Regions from separate parts of the Alkalihalobacterium sp. APHAB7 genome, predicted to be linked through region 2. Evidence: predicted binding sites of a transcription regulator. Region 2 holds the regulator's gene; the other holds the start of a gene.
What was found. Region 2 encodes LexA, which represses DNA repair genes until DNA is damaged. Its sites were predicted from a motif close to CGAACATATGTTCG; they were not measured.
Positions count from the first base shown of each region.

Region 1: the regulator LexA is predicted to act here: its motif matches at 1,240-1,253, upstream of ACNSTQ_RS09685 (DNA polymerase thumb domain-containing protein).

Region 1 is NZ_JBLWFS010000007.1:142,955-150,565, forward strand. It holds gene ACNSTQ_RS09675 (SDR family NAD(P)-dependent oxidoreductase) at 1-510, shown strand, start outside; gene ACNSTQ_RS09680 (YqeG family HAD IIIA-type phosphatase) at 566-1,048, opposite strand; gene ACNSTQ_RS09685 (DNA polymerase thumb domain-containing protein) at 1,363-2,571, shown strand; gene ACNSTQ_RS09690 (YolD-like family protein) at 2,586-2,918, shown strand; gene ACNSTQ_RS09695 (hypothetical protein) at 3,099-3,383, shown strand; gene ACNSTQ_RS09700 (low molecular weight protein-tyrosine-phosphatase) at 3,546-4,025, shown strand; gene ACNSTQ_RS09705 (H-type small acid-soluble spore protein) at 4,093-4,272, opposite strand; gene asnB (asparagine synthase (glutamine-hydrolyzing)) at 4,608-6,455, shown strand; gene ACNSTQ_RS09715 (2-phosphosulfolactate phosphatase) at 6,533-6,691, opposite strand; gene ACNSTQ_RS09720 (Dabb family protein) at 7,151-7,447, shown strand.
Region 2 is NZ_JBLWFS010000003.1:282,902-290,512, forward strand. It holds gene miaA (tRNA (adenosine(37)-N6)-dimethylallyltransferase MiaA) at 1-15, shown strand, start outside; gene hfq (RNA chaperone Hfq) at 41-280, shown strand; gene spoVK (stage V sporulation protein K) at 497-1,459, shown strand; gene hflX (GTPase HflX) at 1,526-2,797, shown strand; gene ACNSTQ_RS05450 (aminotransferase class I/II-fold pyridoxal phosphate-dependent enzyme) at 2,815-4,083, shown strand; gene ACNSTQ_RS05455 (MerR family transcriptional regulator) at 4,316-4,711, shown strand; gene glnA (type I glutamate--ammonia ligase) at 4,754-6,103, shown strand; gene lexA (transcriptional repressor LexA) at 6,320-6,946, opposite strand; gene ACNSTQ_RS05470 (LysM peptidoglycan-binding domain-containing protein) at 7,099-7,392, shown strand; gene ACNSTQ_RS05475 (recombinase family protein) at 7,397-7,611, shown strand, end outside.

The DNA.
Region 1 (7,611 bases), on a different contig from region 2:
GGTTATTTTGATGCTTTTAACGAGGCTGATTTCCATCAAGTTGAAGAGATGTTTCATGTGAATGTTTTAGGGCTGATGGCTTGTACAAAAGCGGTTCTGCCCTACTTCTTAGAAGAACAGGAAGGGCACATCATTAACATTGGTTCACAAGCAGGTAAGATTGCTACACCAAAATCAAGTGTTTATTCAGCAACCAAGCACGCGGTAAGAGGGTTTACAAATGCACTGCGAATGGAATTACACGATACGAATATTTATGTAAGTCTTGTTAATCCAGGACCTATTCGAACAGCCTTTTTTGATCAAGCAGACAAAACCGGTACGTATAAAAAGAATGTGGAAAAGATGATGTTAGCCCCAGAAGTTGTAGCGAGACGTATTGTGGAATTGATAATTAAGCCGAAGCGAGAGCTAAATTTACCATGGTGGATGGATGTAGGTTCATCGTTGTATCAACTGTTTCCGCGTCTCGTTGAAAAGATCGGTGGCAAAAAGTTTTATCAAAAGTAATTAACCGTTAAATAATCATAAAAGGTAGAAACTTTAACAGTTTCTACCTTCGCTTTTACCATCTTCTACGAATTAGTCTTTCAAATACTCGCTTTAGTCTAATGTTCCAAGGCTCGTGCTCCTCACCAACTGGATGAACAAGAGCTGTTTTCATATTTAGGCGCTTGCCACACCAAACATCGGTAAATAGCTGATCTCCAAGAAATACACTCGTTTCCTTTTGAGCACCCATTTTCTGCATATAGCGTTCAATCTTCCGTATCCCCGGTTTTCCACTGCGTCCTAAGCCGTGTATTCCTAGAGGCTCTGAAAAGCGATCAACACGACCTTGGCTATTGTTTGAAATGATCGCAAGTTCGACTCCATTTTCTTTTAACATGTTGACCCATTCTTCTACATCTTCTCCACCGGGTTGGTGGTGAATGGCAAGTGTGCTATCTAAGTCCGATAAAATTGTTTTTATATTATTCGTTTTTAGCCATTCTGCTGTAATTTCAGTAAAATGTTTTAACTCAAAATCAGGTTGAAAATATTTCATTGACTACAAATCTCCTATACATTCGTCTTTATAGTAATTTTCCCTTTTTTTTTAATTAAATGCAACTTTCAAGGGTAACTTTGTTATTTTAGTATTATTCCAATGAAGATAGAGCACTGAAAGTATTTAGTACTCATTTTTTTATTACTTTTAATCCACTAATCGTTTGTAAATATTTTCTATTTGAAAAACGAACGTATATTCGGTTATAATTAAGAATAAAATACGAACACAAGTTCCTTTTTGGGGGGGTTCATTTGGTTCCGCAACCATTGTATGAAACGATTGAAAAGCGCAGTATTCTTTGTGTCGATATGAAAAGTTTTTATGCCAGTTGTTCAGCCTTAGCGCTAGGGCTTGATCCATTAGAGTGTTATTTAGCTGTTGTTGCTGATACGGAAAGGTCCGGAAGTGTTGTACTTGCGGCGACACCTAAATTAAAAAAAGACTTTGGAATTAAAACGGGAAGTCGGTTATTTGAAATTCCGGATGATCCTCGCATCCAGCTTGTTAATGCGCAAATGGCGATGTATCTAGATACGTCAGTGGAACTTACAAAATTTTTTACTCGCTATGTCCCATTTGAAGCCATTCACGTTTATAGTGTGGATGAAAGTTTCCTTCAAGTAGATGGTACCGAACGTCTTTGGGGATCACCTTTGCAATTAGCGCAGCGTATTCGTCAAGACATGTTAAGAGACTTTGGCTTAACATGTGCGATCGGGATTGGTCCGAATATGCTTATGTCCAAACTCTGTCTAGATATTCAAGCCAAAAAGACGGGGGTAGCCCAGTGGGATTTTGAGGATCTACAAAATGAGTTATGGCCCTTACCGTTGCGCGAGATGTGGGGTATCGGTTCGCGGTTAGAAAAACGCTTAAATCGTCTAGGGATTCGAACCGTAGGACAGCTTGCTCAATATGACGTGACAAGATTAGAGAAAGCGTTTGGCGTTATGGGAAATCAAATGTATTACCACGCATGGGGGATTGATTTGTCAGAGCTCGGCGCACCGATTATGCAGGGGCAGATTAGTTTTGCCAAAGGACAAATTTTACTTCGTGATTATAAAGAAAGAGAAGATATTAAATGTGTCATTTTAGAGATGTGTGAGGAAGTAATGAGACGAGCTCGAAATGCTGGGAAGGCAGGACGCACCGTAAGTTTAGGTCTTGGCTACAGTAAGGAAGAGTATGGAGGTGGCTTTTACCGTTCAGTTAGCCTTGATGAACCGACCAACCTGACCATGGATATTTATGAAGCCTGTCTTCATTTAATGAAGAAGCATTATCGGGGAGAAACGGTAAGGCAAATTACAATTGCGCTATCGAATGTTTGTGATGATGCTCATGTTCAGCTCAGTTTGCTGGATCCAGCGAAACCACGGAAAAAGGAATTAGGTTATGCGATGGATGCCATTCGAAATAAATATGGATCAGATGCCTTATTACGAGCTGTTTCTTACACGGAAGCGGGTACAGCTAAATACCGTTGTACGCTTCTTGGCGGTCATAAAGCGTAGAGGAGATGAAATAAATGATTAAAGATCGTGGAAATATAAAGTGGACAGCGATGATGCTTCCAGAACATGTAGGTTTACTTCGTGAGTTAAAAAAGGAGCTGACTTATCAAAAAAAGCCTCAACTCGATGAGCAACAGCTGTTAGAAATGAATGAACAGATTTGTGAAGGGATGGCAAATAACGCATCACTTATTTTTACTTACTATGAAAACTATGACTACCATTGTATGGTTGGTACGGTTCATCATTTTAATGAACAAGAAAGAAAACTGCACCTGATTGATCAATTTGGTGGCAAAAACTATTTACAACTGGATGAGATTATTGATGTAAAAACTTACAAGTAAAAACCATTTTTATGTATAAAATTGGTTTGGCTTTCCTACAATAGTTTCTATCTCGTAAATTGAAACGAAACCTTCAAGATGTTGTAAAGCAATGGTCACAAATGTTTTTCAAAAATGGTATGACGAAGGTGTATAGTTAGTAGGTGCTACAAAATTTTTAGAATAGGAAGTGAAGAGAACGTGCGCGTTCATGATCTAGTCGAAACGAAAGAGTTTTTTATTGGGGAGACAAAGCCAAATTTCCATGTCATTTATGAAAAGTTTGAAAATAATGATGCAGTATATGTAGATGGAGTCGTTCAAACGAAAAAGATGGGAATTGAAGAGATCGTCCAAATTTTTCGAGGTGAGGAAGATAGTTTATGTAATGTAGAACGATACTGTATTGGTAAAGAGTACCCGAATATTGAAGCAGTTTTGGCGAAAGTAAAGGAAAGTCATAGAGAAATCTTTATTTTAGAATAATTCATATAATGAAGACTGACTCAAAAGGGCCAGTCTTTTTATAATGCAGTTAGAGAAACTACAAATTTCAAGTGGATTGTAAGAACTGACAGGACGTTGCTTATCCTAATGAATTACGCTAACATTTACGGTATGGATGGGATCTAGAAAGGAAGAGAAACTATGGTAAGAGTATTATTCGTTTGTCTAGGTAATATTTGCCGATCACCGATGGCAGAAGCTGTGTTTCGGAAAAAAGTGGAAGAAGCAAACTTAAGTGATGGATTTGAGATTGATTCGGCAGGAACGGGAGACTGGCATATTGGCAAACCGCCGCACGAGGGAACGAGAAACATCTTAGACCAATACAAAATTGATTATAGTGGTATGAAGGCACGAAAGGTAACAAAGCCGGACTTACAGAACTATGATTATATCATTGCAATGGATGCTGAAAATGTAGGGAACTTAAACGCAATGGCAAAGCATGAGCAAACAGGAGAAATTGCAAGGCTTCTTGACTTTCTTCCAGAAAGTGATGTTGTTGATGTTCCAGATCCGTACTATACAGGCAATTTCGAAGAAGTATATGAATTAGTAAATAAGAGTTGTGAGAAATTACTTTCATACATATGTGAACAAGAAAATCTAAAGAAGAGCTGATCACACGAGGTCAGCTCTTCTTTAAATTCAAAATATAGATATGTAGTTTTAAATTAGAATCACAAGTTTATTGTTCCATTAGTTGCTGAACAGGAACTGTCATTTCGTTTTCAGGCTGGCTCTTTTCATACACTCGTGCAGTTTCTTTATCATGATCGACATGTTGGATCATAACCGGAGTACCGTTAAAAAGTACTTGAACATTCTTCATAGATTCTACGATTTCTTGAGCTCGTTGTGAATTCACTTTTACCTCACTCCTTTTATATGCTCCCTACTCACGTAAGAAGCCCTATTTTTCAAATTCTGTCTTCATTATGAGGATAAATCCAACGTTTTATGCATAGCTATGAATTAAATCAGGTGAAAGATCTTCAAGTATGGTCATCAAGGACTAATTGAATTTCATCTGGTTTTTTAATTGCTGAACGAACGCTCTTCTAAACTAACTATAAAAAAATGTTGTCGTGTAAGGGATTACAAGGCAATAGGAGAGTAACAACCTACGATAACTCTGAATACGATGGGATATGGGCATTGGACCCATTTAAATAAATTACTCCCGAAAGAGGGTTGATATAGATGTGTGGTATTACAGGTTGGATTGATTGGAAGCGAAATATGGTAAAAGAGCAGGCTGAAGTTGAAAAGATGGCGAAGACGTTATCACGTCGAGGGCCTGATGATATCAATATTTGGAGCTCTAATCATGCGGCATTAGGACATACTCGTCTTATTGTTGTCGATCCAGAAGGCGGCATTCAGCCGATGACAAGAACGAAAGGAAATCGTTCATATACAATAATTTATAATGGAGAATTATACAATACAGAAGATCTTCGTAAAGAGCTACTTCAACGAGGACATACGTTTAAGGGACATTCCGATACCGAAGTTCTGTTAACTTCATATATAGAGTGGGGCTTTCATTGCTTAGAAAAGTTAAATGGTATTTTCGCGTTTGCGATTTGGAGCGAGCACGATCAAAGTTTAATCCTTGCCCGTGATCGTCTCGGTGTGAAACCATTATTTTATTCCGTCCAAAACGGAAAATTACTATTTGCGTCTGAAATAAAAGCACTTCTTGCTCATCGGGACATATCACCAACGGTTGATGAAACCGGACTTTCTGAAGTGTTAGGTCTAGGACCATCACGTACACCGGGACATGGAGTGTTCTCAGATATTGAAGAGCTTCGACCAGCACATGCGATGCTGTATGACCGCAACGGGGCTAAAATTACTCGCTACTGGAAGTTGAAAAGTAAGGAACATGTTGATAATGTTGATGAGACGGCAGAAAAAGTTCGTTGGTTATTAACAGACACAGTCGAACGTCAATTAGTAGCTGATGTTCCAGTGTGTACGTTCTTATCAGGAGGTATTGACTCTAGTGCATTAACAGCTCTAGCAGCTAATGTGTTTGAGCGCGATAACAAGGGTGACTTGCGAACGTATTCTATTGACTATGCTGACAATGATAAATATTTTAAAGCCAATGATTTTCAGCCGAACGCAGATGGTCCATGGATTGAAAAAGTGTCAAAGGAATTTCGTACGTTACACACAGATCACGTCATTTCTATGAAAGATCTCGCAGGCTATTTAAAGAAAGCTGTTGAAGTACGTGACTTACCAGGTATGGCTGATATTGACTCGAGTTTATTATGGTTTTGCGAAAAAATAAAAGAAGATGTGACGGTAGGCTTATCTGGAGAATGTGCGGATGAAATCTTCGGTGGGTATCCTTGGTTCCATAAACCTGAAGTGATGAATTATAATGGATTCCCGTGGATGCGTTCTACACAAGAAAGAGAAGCACTTCTACAAGACAAGTGGAAAAATAAACTGAAACTACACTCTTATGTTCACGAAAGATATAAAGAAACGATTGCAGAAACACCTAGGTTTGAAGAAGATACGAAAGAGGAAGCTCGTAGAAGAGAAATTTCGTATTTAAATATCATTTGGTTTATGACTACGCTTCTGGATCGGAAAGACCGAATGAGTATGGGGGCTAGCCTAGAGGTTCGTGTCCCATTTGCTGACCATCGTCTCGTAGAATACGTATGGAACATTCCTTGGGAAATGAAGCGTCTAAATGGTTTAGAAAAGGGGATTTTGCGTAAAGCACTCGAAGGAATTTTACCGGATGAAGTGTTATATCGCAAAAAAAGCCCATATCCGAAAACGCATAACCCACATTATACGAATGCAGTAAAGACAGAAATGCTTCAAATCCTTAATCAAAACGACTCACCATTATTTGATTTAATTGATCGTACTAAAATGAGAGAAATCGCTGAAAGCGGCGGAGCTTCATTTAAAACGCCATGGTTCGGGCAACTGATGACAGGTCCGCAGCTCATCGCTCATTTTATTCAAATGGACCACTGGTTGAAGCATTATAATGTAAAAATAAAAGCATAAAAACAAAGAGGTAACTCATAAATGTTTACGCTCCTTGACTGGATGCAAAATATAGTTGCTACTAGGTAGTACAGCAACTATATTTTGTTGTTGAGGTGCCTAGCTTGGTGCTTTAGAAGTTCATCCATGAGGTAAACCGCACAAAGAAAGTCTTCAAGGGAGAAACGACTGTCATTACCAGCACAAGCGATTAAAATGAAAGAAGTATCATCAGATGCAAGGGACGATAGTTTAATATAGTCGAAATGATGGTTGTAGCAAGTAACACATCAATAACCCTGTAATACAGTCTTTTAGCTTCTCTTCAGCAATTTCTTCTTTTCGCGTGAGTACTGAAATTCTTCTCCCCATTTAATACCCTTCCTGTCTATGTGGACTGAATTTTCGATAAACGAACCGCCCACATGTTCAAATTAGTATGTAGAAAAGTTTTTTGTAGATTTATGTATCATGGCTAAACTTGTTGGAAGACAAGTCCGAGATGTTGACTATCGGTAGGTTTAATTCCCGCGACTGAAACTTTGACTTCATTAATTACTTTAATATATACTGGGATTATTATTTTAATTATTTTCTTAATATTCAGTAATATCCATCTAATTGTAAGCGATCTCATTGGGGTTTTTACAATTTGCATAGGTGAGTATAGAGCTTCATGACTGAATTATTAAAAAACAGACTATGGAGGAATTAATATGATAGAACATATTGTTGGATTGAAATTTAGTGAGGAAACGACGAGTGAACAAAAAGCTGAAGTAAAGAAAATGGCAAGAACACTTAAAGATGAAATACCTGGTATTGTTAGCTTAGCCGTAGGAACCAATTTTTCTGAACGAAACCATGGATTTGAGATAGGGCTAACGGTCCGTTTTGAAAATAGAGAAGCTCTAGACGTGTATGGCCCTCATCCTAAACATCTAGAACTAGTTTCTTATTTAAAAGAAGTAGGGCTTAAAGATATTCTTGTCCTAGATTATGAAATTGAATAGTATTTAAATAATAAATAAAAGACGTCATAGGAAGGGCGTCTTTTATTTGTGTGATTTGTTATCTCTTTATTTAGTTAATGTAGAAGAGTAAATTAGTAATGCTTCTATACTAGTAAAAAAATACAGAGGCAAATAAGAGAATAGGGTTACTTTTTTCTGGTTTA
Region 2 (7,611 bases):
AGCGAAATAAAATAACAGTACATAGAAGGGGGACTTATAAATGAAGCAATCCGTTAACATTCAAGACCAATTCCTAAATCAACTACGCAAGGATAATATCGCAGTTACTGTTTTCTTGTTAAATGGTTTCCAGTTACGTGGATTAATTAAAGCGTTTGATAATTTCACAATTATCCTAGAGAGTGAAGGAAAACAGCAACTTGTTTATAAACATGCAATTTCTACTTTTGCTCCACAGCGTAATGTTCAAGTGAATATTGATCCAGAACAACAATCGTAACGATTGGAATTGGTGAGGGTTACTCGTGAGTGTTAAGACCTTGGGATACTAAGATGCATATCTTAGTAAAGGTATTGCGCACTTCGGAGTGACCCTCTTTTTCTTGTCTTCCTCTTTTCTAATTTCATTTGTTAAAAAATCTTAATAGGCATTTGTCACAAAAATTAGGCATTTGCGTATAGTATTGTAACCGATTGTAAACAGAGGGGTGAAACAATGAAAAATACAACAGTTACCCGCTCGAAAGGACAAATTAATGTTGTCCTGAACCGTGAAAATAAGCGAGATAAGGATAGTTTATATCGAATAGAACAACCTTTTGGAAATACATTGGCCCAAAAACATGAAGTACTAGAGCGTATGGAAAAAGAACTGTCTTCATTAGTTGGATTAAACGATGTAAAACGATTGTTAAAAGAAGTATATGCATGGCTTTACATCAATAATTGTCGGAAAGAAAATGGATTAAAAAGTTCAAAACAGTCCTTGCACATGATTTTTAAAGGAAATCCGGGAACGGGAAAGACGACAGTAGCTCGCCTGCTCGCCAAATTGTTTCATGAAATGGAAGTACTTTCAAAGGGGCATCTGATTGAAGTTGAGAGAGCTGATTTAGTAGGTGAATATATTGGACATACCGCGCAGAAGACGAGAGAAGTACTAAAGAAAGCGCTAGGCGGGGTCCTGTTTATAGATGAAGCATATTCATTGGCTCGCGGTGGAGAAAAAGATTTTGGAAAAGAGGCCATTGATACGTTGGTTAAAGCAATGGAAGATCAGCAACATGACTTTATTTTAATTTTAGCAGGATACGGTAGAGAAATGGATTATTTCCTATCCCTAAATCCTGGATTGCCATCGCGTTTCCCAATAACGATTCCTTTTGAAGATTATACAACCAATGAATTAATGGAAATTAGCGAAATCATGCTAGCAGAAAGAGAGTATCAGCTATCGAGGCAAGGCGAACAAAAAATTCGAGAGTATTTACGAAAAATTAAAGGAGAACAAGGAAAAACGTTTAGTAATGGCCGGTTTGTGAGAAACTTAATTGAGCAAGCAATTCGTACTCAAGCTGTTCGTCTTCTTGTTGAGGAAAAGTACGACAGGCAATCTCTATCTACTCTTCAAGCAGAGGACTTCGACTTTGAGAAGTCTAGAGTTCAACCGTTTTCTTGACATTTAGTGGACGTATGTGTAATATCTTCAAGACGGAATTAGATAATCAAAGGTTGTGAGTTCATAGTGCAAGAAGTTAGAAATGAATCAAAAGAACGCGTTATTTTAGCAGGTTGTCAAACGAAAGATAGAACTGACGACCACTTCTTATATTCTATGGAAGAGCTTAAATCATTAACGGCAACGGCTAATGGTGAAGTTGTTGCTACGATTGATCAAAAGAAAGTTTCAATTGATTCGGCGACCTATTTAGGGCGTGGAAAAATAGAAGAGCTTTCCTTACTAATAGAAGAGAAAGAACCAGATATAGTGATTTTTAATGATGAGTTATCTGCTGGTCAAATTCGAAATATATCTTCTGTTTTTGGAGATAGTGTACGTGTAATAGATCGTACGCAACTCATCTTAGATATATTCGCGCAACGAGCGCAATCAAGGGAGGGTAAGCTCCAAGTAGAGCTTGCCCAATTGAATTATCTTCTACCCCGTCTTATGGGACGAGGTTTAGCTTTATCTCGTTTAGGTGGTGGAATAGGAACGCGTGGTCCCGGGGAAACCCAGTTGGAAACCGATCGAAGGCATATCCGCCGACGTATGGACGAAATAAAACAGCAATTATCAACGATTGTTCAACATCGAAAACAGTATCGAGAGCGCCGAAAAGAAAACCAAGTGTTACAAATCGCCTTAGTAGGTTATACGAATGCAGGGAAATCTACGATTCTTAATCGTTTAACTGCGGCAGACACATTTGAACAAAATTTATTGTTTGCGACTTTAGATCCGACGACGAGAAAATTAAAGTTACCAAGTGGAATGAACGTTTTATTGTCCGATACGGTAGGGTTTATTCAAGACCTTCCAACGACATTAATTGCTGCCTTCCGTTCGACGTTAGAGGAAGTTCAAGAGGCAGATCTGATTTTACATATTATTGATGCCTCACATGAGAATTTTAGTGAACACGAGAAGACAGTTTTAAAGTTATTAGAGGATCTTGATGTAAATGAAATACCCATGTTAACCGTCTATAATAAAGCGGATCTAATTCTGGATAAAGATGATATTTTTGTTCATTCATCAGAACTGTTAATCTCAGCAAAAGATGAAAAGCACCTAAGAAAGCTACAAGATAAGATTGAAGAAATGCTCAAACAAGAAATGGTCTTTTATAAAGCAAAGGTTCATTCCGATCAAGGGAAATTGCTAGCTAGAATTAAAACGGAAACAATTCTTTTAAATCAAAGTTGGGATGAAGAAACAGAAACGTATGATTGTGAGGGGTTTGTTCATCCAAATCACTCACTGGCCCATCAATTAAACCAAACAGAGCGTTAAATAGTAGGGAGAATAGTATGTACGAACAGTTTTTATATGGACAACAATTACAACCAATAGTGGAACGAACAGAGCAGAAACTAACAGAACAATTTCGTGAAATTGAACGAGTAACAGAAACAAACCAGCTTCGAGTTTTACAAGCCTTTCAAAAATTTCAGGTCGGAGATTTTCATTTTACACCTTCGACTGGTTATGGTTATGACGATTCAGGAAGAGATACATTAGAGGCGATTTATGCTGATGTATTTGGGGCTGAAGCTGGGTTAGTCCGCCCGCAAATTATTTCAGGTACGCATGCGATCGCAACGGCATTATTTGGTGTCCTTCGTCCTGGAGATGAATTAGTTTATATTACAGGTAAACCATATGATACATTAGAAGAAGTGGTAGGTATTCGAGGAAACGGAAACGGTTCTTTAAGAGACTTTCAAGTGTCATATACTGCGATACCATTAACAGCTGAAGGAACAGTCGATTTTACAGCTGTACAACTAGCCATTACAGAAAAAACGAAAGTGATTGGAATCCAACGTTCTAAAGGTTATGATAACCGTCCTTCTTTCACAATTGATCAAATTGAAGAAATGATACGATTTGTAAAAGAAATAAAAAGTGATGTTATTGTTTTCGTGGATAATTGTTACGGTGAGTTTGTAGAATTGAAAGAACCGTGCCATGTCGGAGCCGACTTAATAGCTGGTTCTCTCATCAAAAATCCAGGTGGCGGTATAGTAAAAACAGGCGGCTATTTAGTAGGGAAAAAAGAGTTAGTAGAGTTAGCTTCCTATCGATTAGCAGCACCGGGTATTGGGGCGGAAGGCGGAGCCTCTTTATACAGCTTGCTTGAAATGTACCAAGGTTTCTTTTTAGCGCCTCATACCGTGGCACAGGCGTTGAAGGGTGCTCACTTTACAGCTGCATTTCTTGAAGAATTAGGAATGAATACACAGCCGGCGTGGCACCAAAAAAGAACGGACCTCATACAATCTGTACAATTTGATGACCGTGATATAATGGTTGCATTCTGTCAGGCGATCCAACAGGCATCACCCATTAATTCTCATGTTGTTCCACACCCAAGTCCAATGCCAGGTTATGAGGATGACGTCATTATGGCAGCTGGGACCTTTATCCAGGGAGCAAGTATCGAGCTGTCAGCAGATGGTCCTTTGCGTCCACCTTATGTTGCTTATGTACAAGGGGGATTAACCTATTCGCATGTAAAAATTGCAGTTGTAAAGGCAGTAAATCATCTTATAGAAAAAAAACATTTGATACTTTAAAGGTAAAGCACTCAGAGGAGTGCTTTTTTTTCTGGAATATAAAAAAAGCAGTGTTAACTATACTGTTGATCTCCGTTGATTTAAAGCTCATCGTGAAAAGATGCTAAAGTTAGAAAAAGATCGAATAGAGTAATAATTTGAAAAAAATCGATGTTAACTTTCCTTACATCTATTGACACGATAGCTAACATCTATTATTCTAATAATAAGTTCTAGAGAAGGAGGTTGGGTTATGAGCGATCAAATTCGTCGTAATATGCCACTGTTTCCAATAAGTATTGTAAAACAGTTAACAGACTTATCAGCAAGACAGATTCGTTATTATGAAGAACATGAACTAATTCATCCAGTGAGAACAAATGGTAATCAACGTTTATTTTCATTCAATGATGTGGATAAGCTCTTAGAAATTAAGACATTAATCGAACAGGGTATTAACATTTCGGGAATTAAGAGAATCCTTGAGTTAAATGAAAAAGCGACTGAAATGACGACATTAGCTCAAGGAGAACCAGCTGAAATCTCTGATAAAGAACTGCGTAAACATTTGAAGAATGAACTGATAATGGCAGGTCGAAACGGGAAGGCTTCTATTATACAAGGGCAGTTATCTCGCTTCTTCCACTAAGATCAATTCTTTTAATATATTCTTGAAAGGGGAATACATAATATGGCTAAGTATACTAAAGAAGATATTCTAAAAGCAGCAAAAGAAGAAAATGTACGCTTTATTCGTTTACAATTTACTGATTTAATGGGGATTATTAAAAACGTAGAAATTCCTGTAAATCAACTTCCAAAAGCGTTAAGCAACCAAATGATGTTTGATGGATCATCAATCGAGGGGTTTGTTCGTATTGAAGAGTCTGATATGTATTTATATCCTGATCTTGATACTTGGGTAATCTTCCCTTGGACTTCAGAAAAAGGTAAAGTAGCACGTTTAATTTGTGATGTTTATCAACCAGGTAAGCCAGGTGAGGCACCAACTCCATTTGCAGGAGACCCTCGTGGTATTTTAAAACGTGTATTAAAAGAAGCAGAAGAGTTAGGTTATACATCATTTAACATCGGACCTGAACCAGAGTTCTTCCTTTTCAAAAATGATGAAAAAGGTGAGCCAACATTAGAATTAAATGATAAAGGTGGATATTTCGATTTAGCTCCTACAGACTTAGGAGAGAATTGCCGTCGCGATATCGTACTTGAGTTAGAAGAAATGGGCTTTGAAATTGAAGCATCTCACCATGAAGTAGCTCCAGGACAACACGAAATTGATTTCAAATATGCTGATGCAATTAAAGCGTGTGATGATATCCAAACATTTAAGCTTGTTGTAAAAACAATTGCTCGTAAGCATGGGTTACATGCGACGTTTATGCCAAAACCATTATTTGGTGTGAACGGATCAGGTATGCATTGTAACATGTCTTTATTTACTGCTGAAGGAAATGCTTTCTACGACGAGTCGACAGATTCTCAATTAAGTGAAACAGCTATGCAATTCCTAGCAGGTATATTAGATCATGCTGAAGGATTTACGGCTATTACAAATCCGCTTGTAAACTCATATAAGCGTTTAGTTCCAGGTTACGAAGCACCAGTATATGTTGCATGGTCAATGCGCAACCGTAGTCCATTAATCCGTATTCCAAACTCTCGTGGTTTAAGTACTCGTGTAGAAGTTCGTTCTCCAGACCCGGCGGCGAACCCTTACTTAGCAATGGCTGTTATGCTGGCTGCTGGACTTGATGGAATCAAGCGTAAGCTTACTCCACCAAAAGCAACTGACCGTAACATCTACATCATGAGTAAAGAAGAGCGTGAGGAAGAAGGAATTAAAGATCTTCCAGCCACTTTAAAAGAAGCAATGGATAAATTAGCTCAAGATGAAGTGTTAATCAAAGCTTTAGGTGAGCATGCGGTTGAGCACTTTATTGAAGCTAAAGAAATCGAGTGGGATATGTTCCGCACACAAGTTCACCCTTGGGAGCGCGAACAGTACCTATCATCATATTAAAACTTTCAACCCTTGGAGCTATATGCCTCAAGGGTTTTTTACCTTTGTAGAAAAGTTGCCGAAAAATTACCAACAAAAAAATAAAAATAAAGAAAAAATTTATTATTTGGTTTTATAAGAAAGTCATCATTGACACCAATGTAGAATTAATTTACCAAGTATGTACATATAAATATATAGAGCACAAAAAAATACCCCAGCATATGGGGGTACTTTTTAATGGATGGTTCGAAATACACCAATTACTTTTCCAAGGATCGTACAGTTTTTAAGAATAATCGGCTCCATCGTAGAATTTTCAGGTTGAAGACGTATATAGTCTTTTTCACGGAAGAAACGCTTAACTGTCGCTTCATCTTCTTCAGTCATAGCGACTATAATGTCACCATTGTTTGCTGTTTGCTGTTGACGAACGATAACCATATCCCCATCAAAAATCCCTGCTTCTATCATACTATCTCCATCAATGATAAGAACATAGACAGAATCGTTTGAGACTAATCGCTCAGGTAAAGGAATATATTCTTCCACGTTTTCGATCGCTGTAATAGGTTGTCCAGCTGTAACTTTTCCGATGACAGGGACAAAAGAGGTTCTTGTATCTATTCCCGGCTCAGCTTCAACTTGATCTTGGTCAATAACTTCAATTGCTCTTGGTTTTGTAGGGTCACGGCGAATAAGTCCTTTTTTTTCGAGGCGAGACAGATGACCGTGTACAGTAGAACTTGACGCTAGTCCTACAGCTTCGCCAATCTCTCGGACTGAAGGTGGATAACCTTTTTTTCGAACTTCAGTTTTGATATAATCTAAGATTTCTTGTTGTCTTTTTGACACTTTTGTCATCACTGACACCTCATTTATCCAATTAATCTTAAATAAAGTATATCATGTCAAAAAAAAGGATGCAAACATAAGTTCTAATTTTCTGTTGACACGAATAGGTGTTCTCATTTACAATAATAGACAAGAACATACATTCTTATGAGGTGATTTTGATGAAACTAGTAAATTTAAGTCGACAAGAGATATCTCTAGTAATCATATTTGTACTGTCTATCGTATTTTTTGCATTTATGTCAGTAGCTGGTGCTGAAAAACAAGGGTTAGCAGAGCCGGTTGAAGTAGTTGTTAAAGAGGGAGATACATTATGGGGGTTTGCTACTAGGTATGACCATCCATTTTCAATAGATGAGTTTATACAATGGGTGATCCAAATGAATGAGATGCAAGAGTCTAATTTAATTGCAGGACAAACATTAGTTATTCCAGTAGAAACAAACAGTAGGTGAATATATGGTAAAGGCAGTTATTTATTGTCGGGTAAGTACGAATAACGATGAACAAACATCATCTTTGAACAGACAAGTTGAGGAGTTGATGGATCTAGCCAATCGTCTTCAGTTTGAAGTGGTTCAAGTAGTAAAGGAACGATTAAGTGGCTATGAAACTGATAGAGAAGGGATCATTGAAGTATTAGAATTACTTAAAAACGGTGTAGACGTATTGCT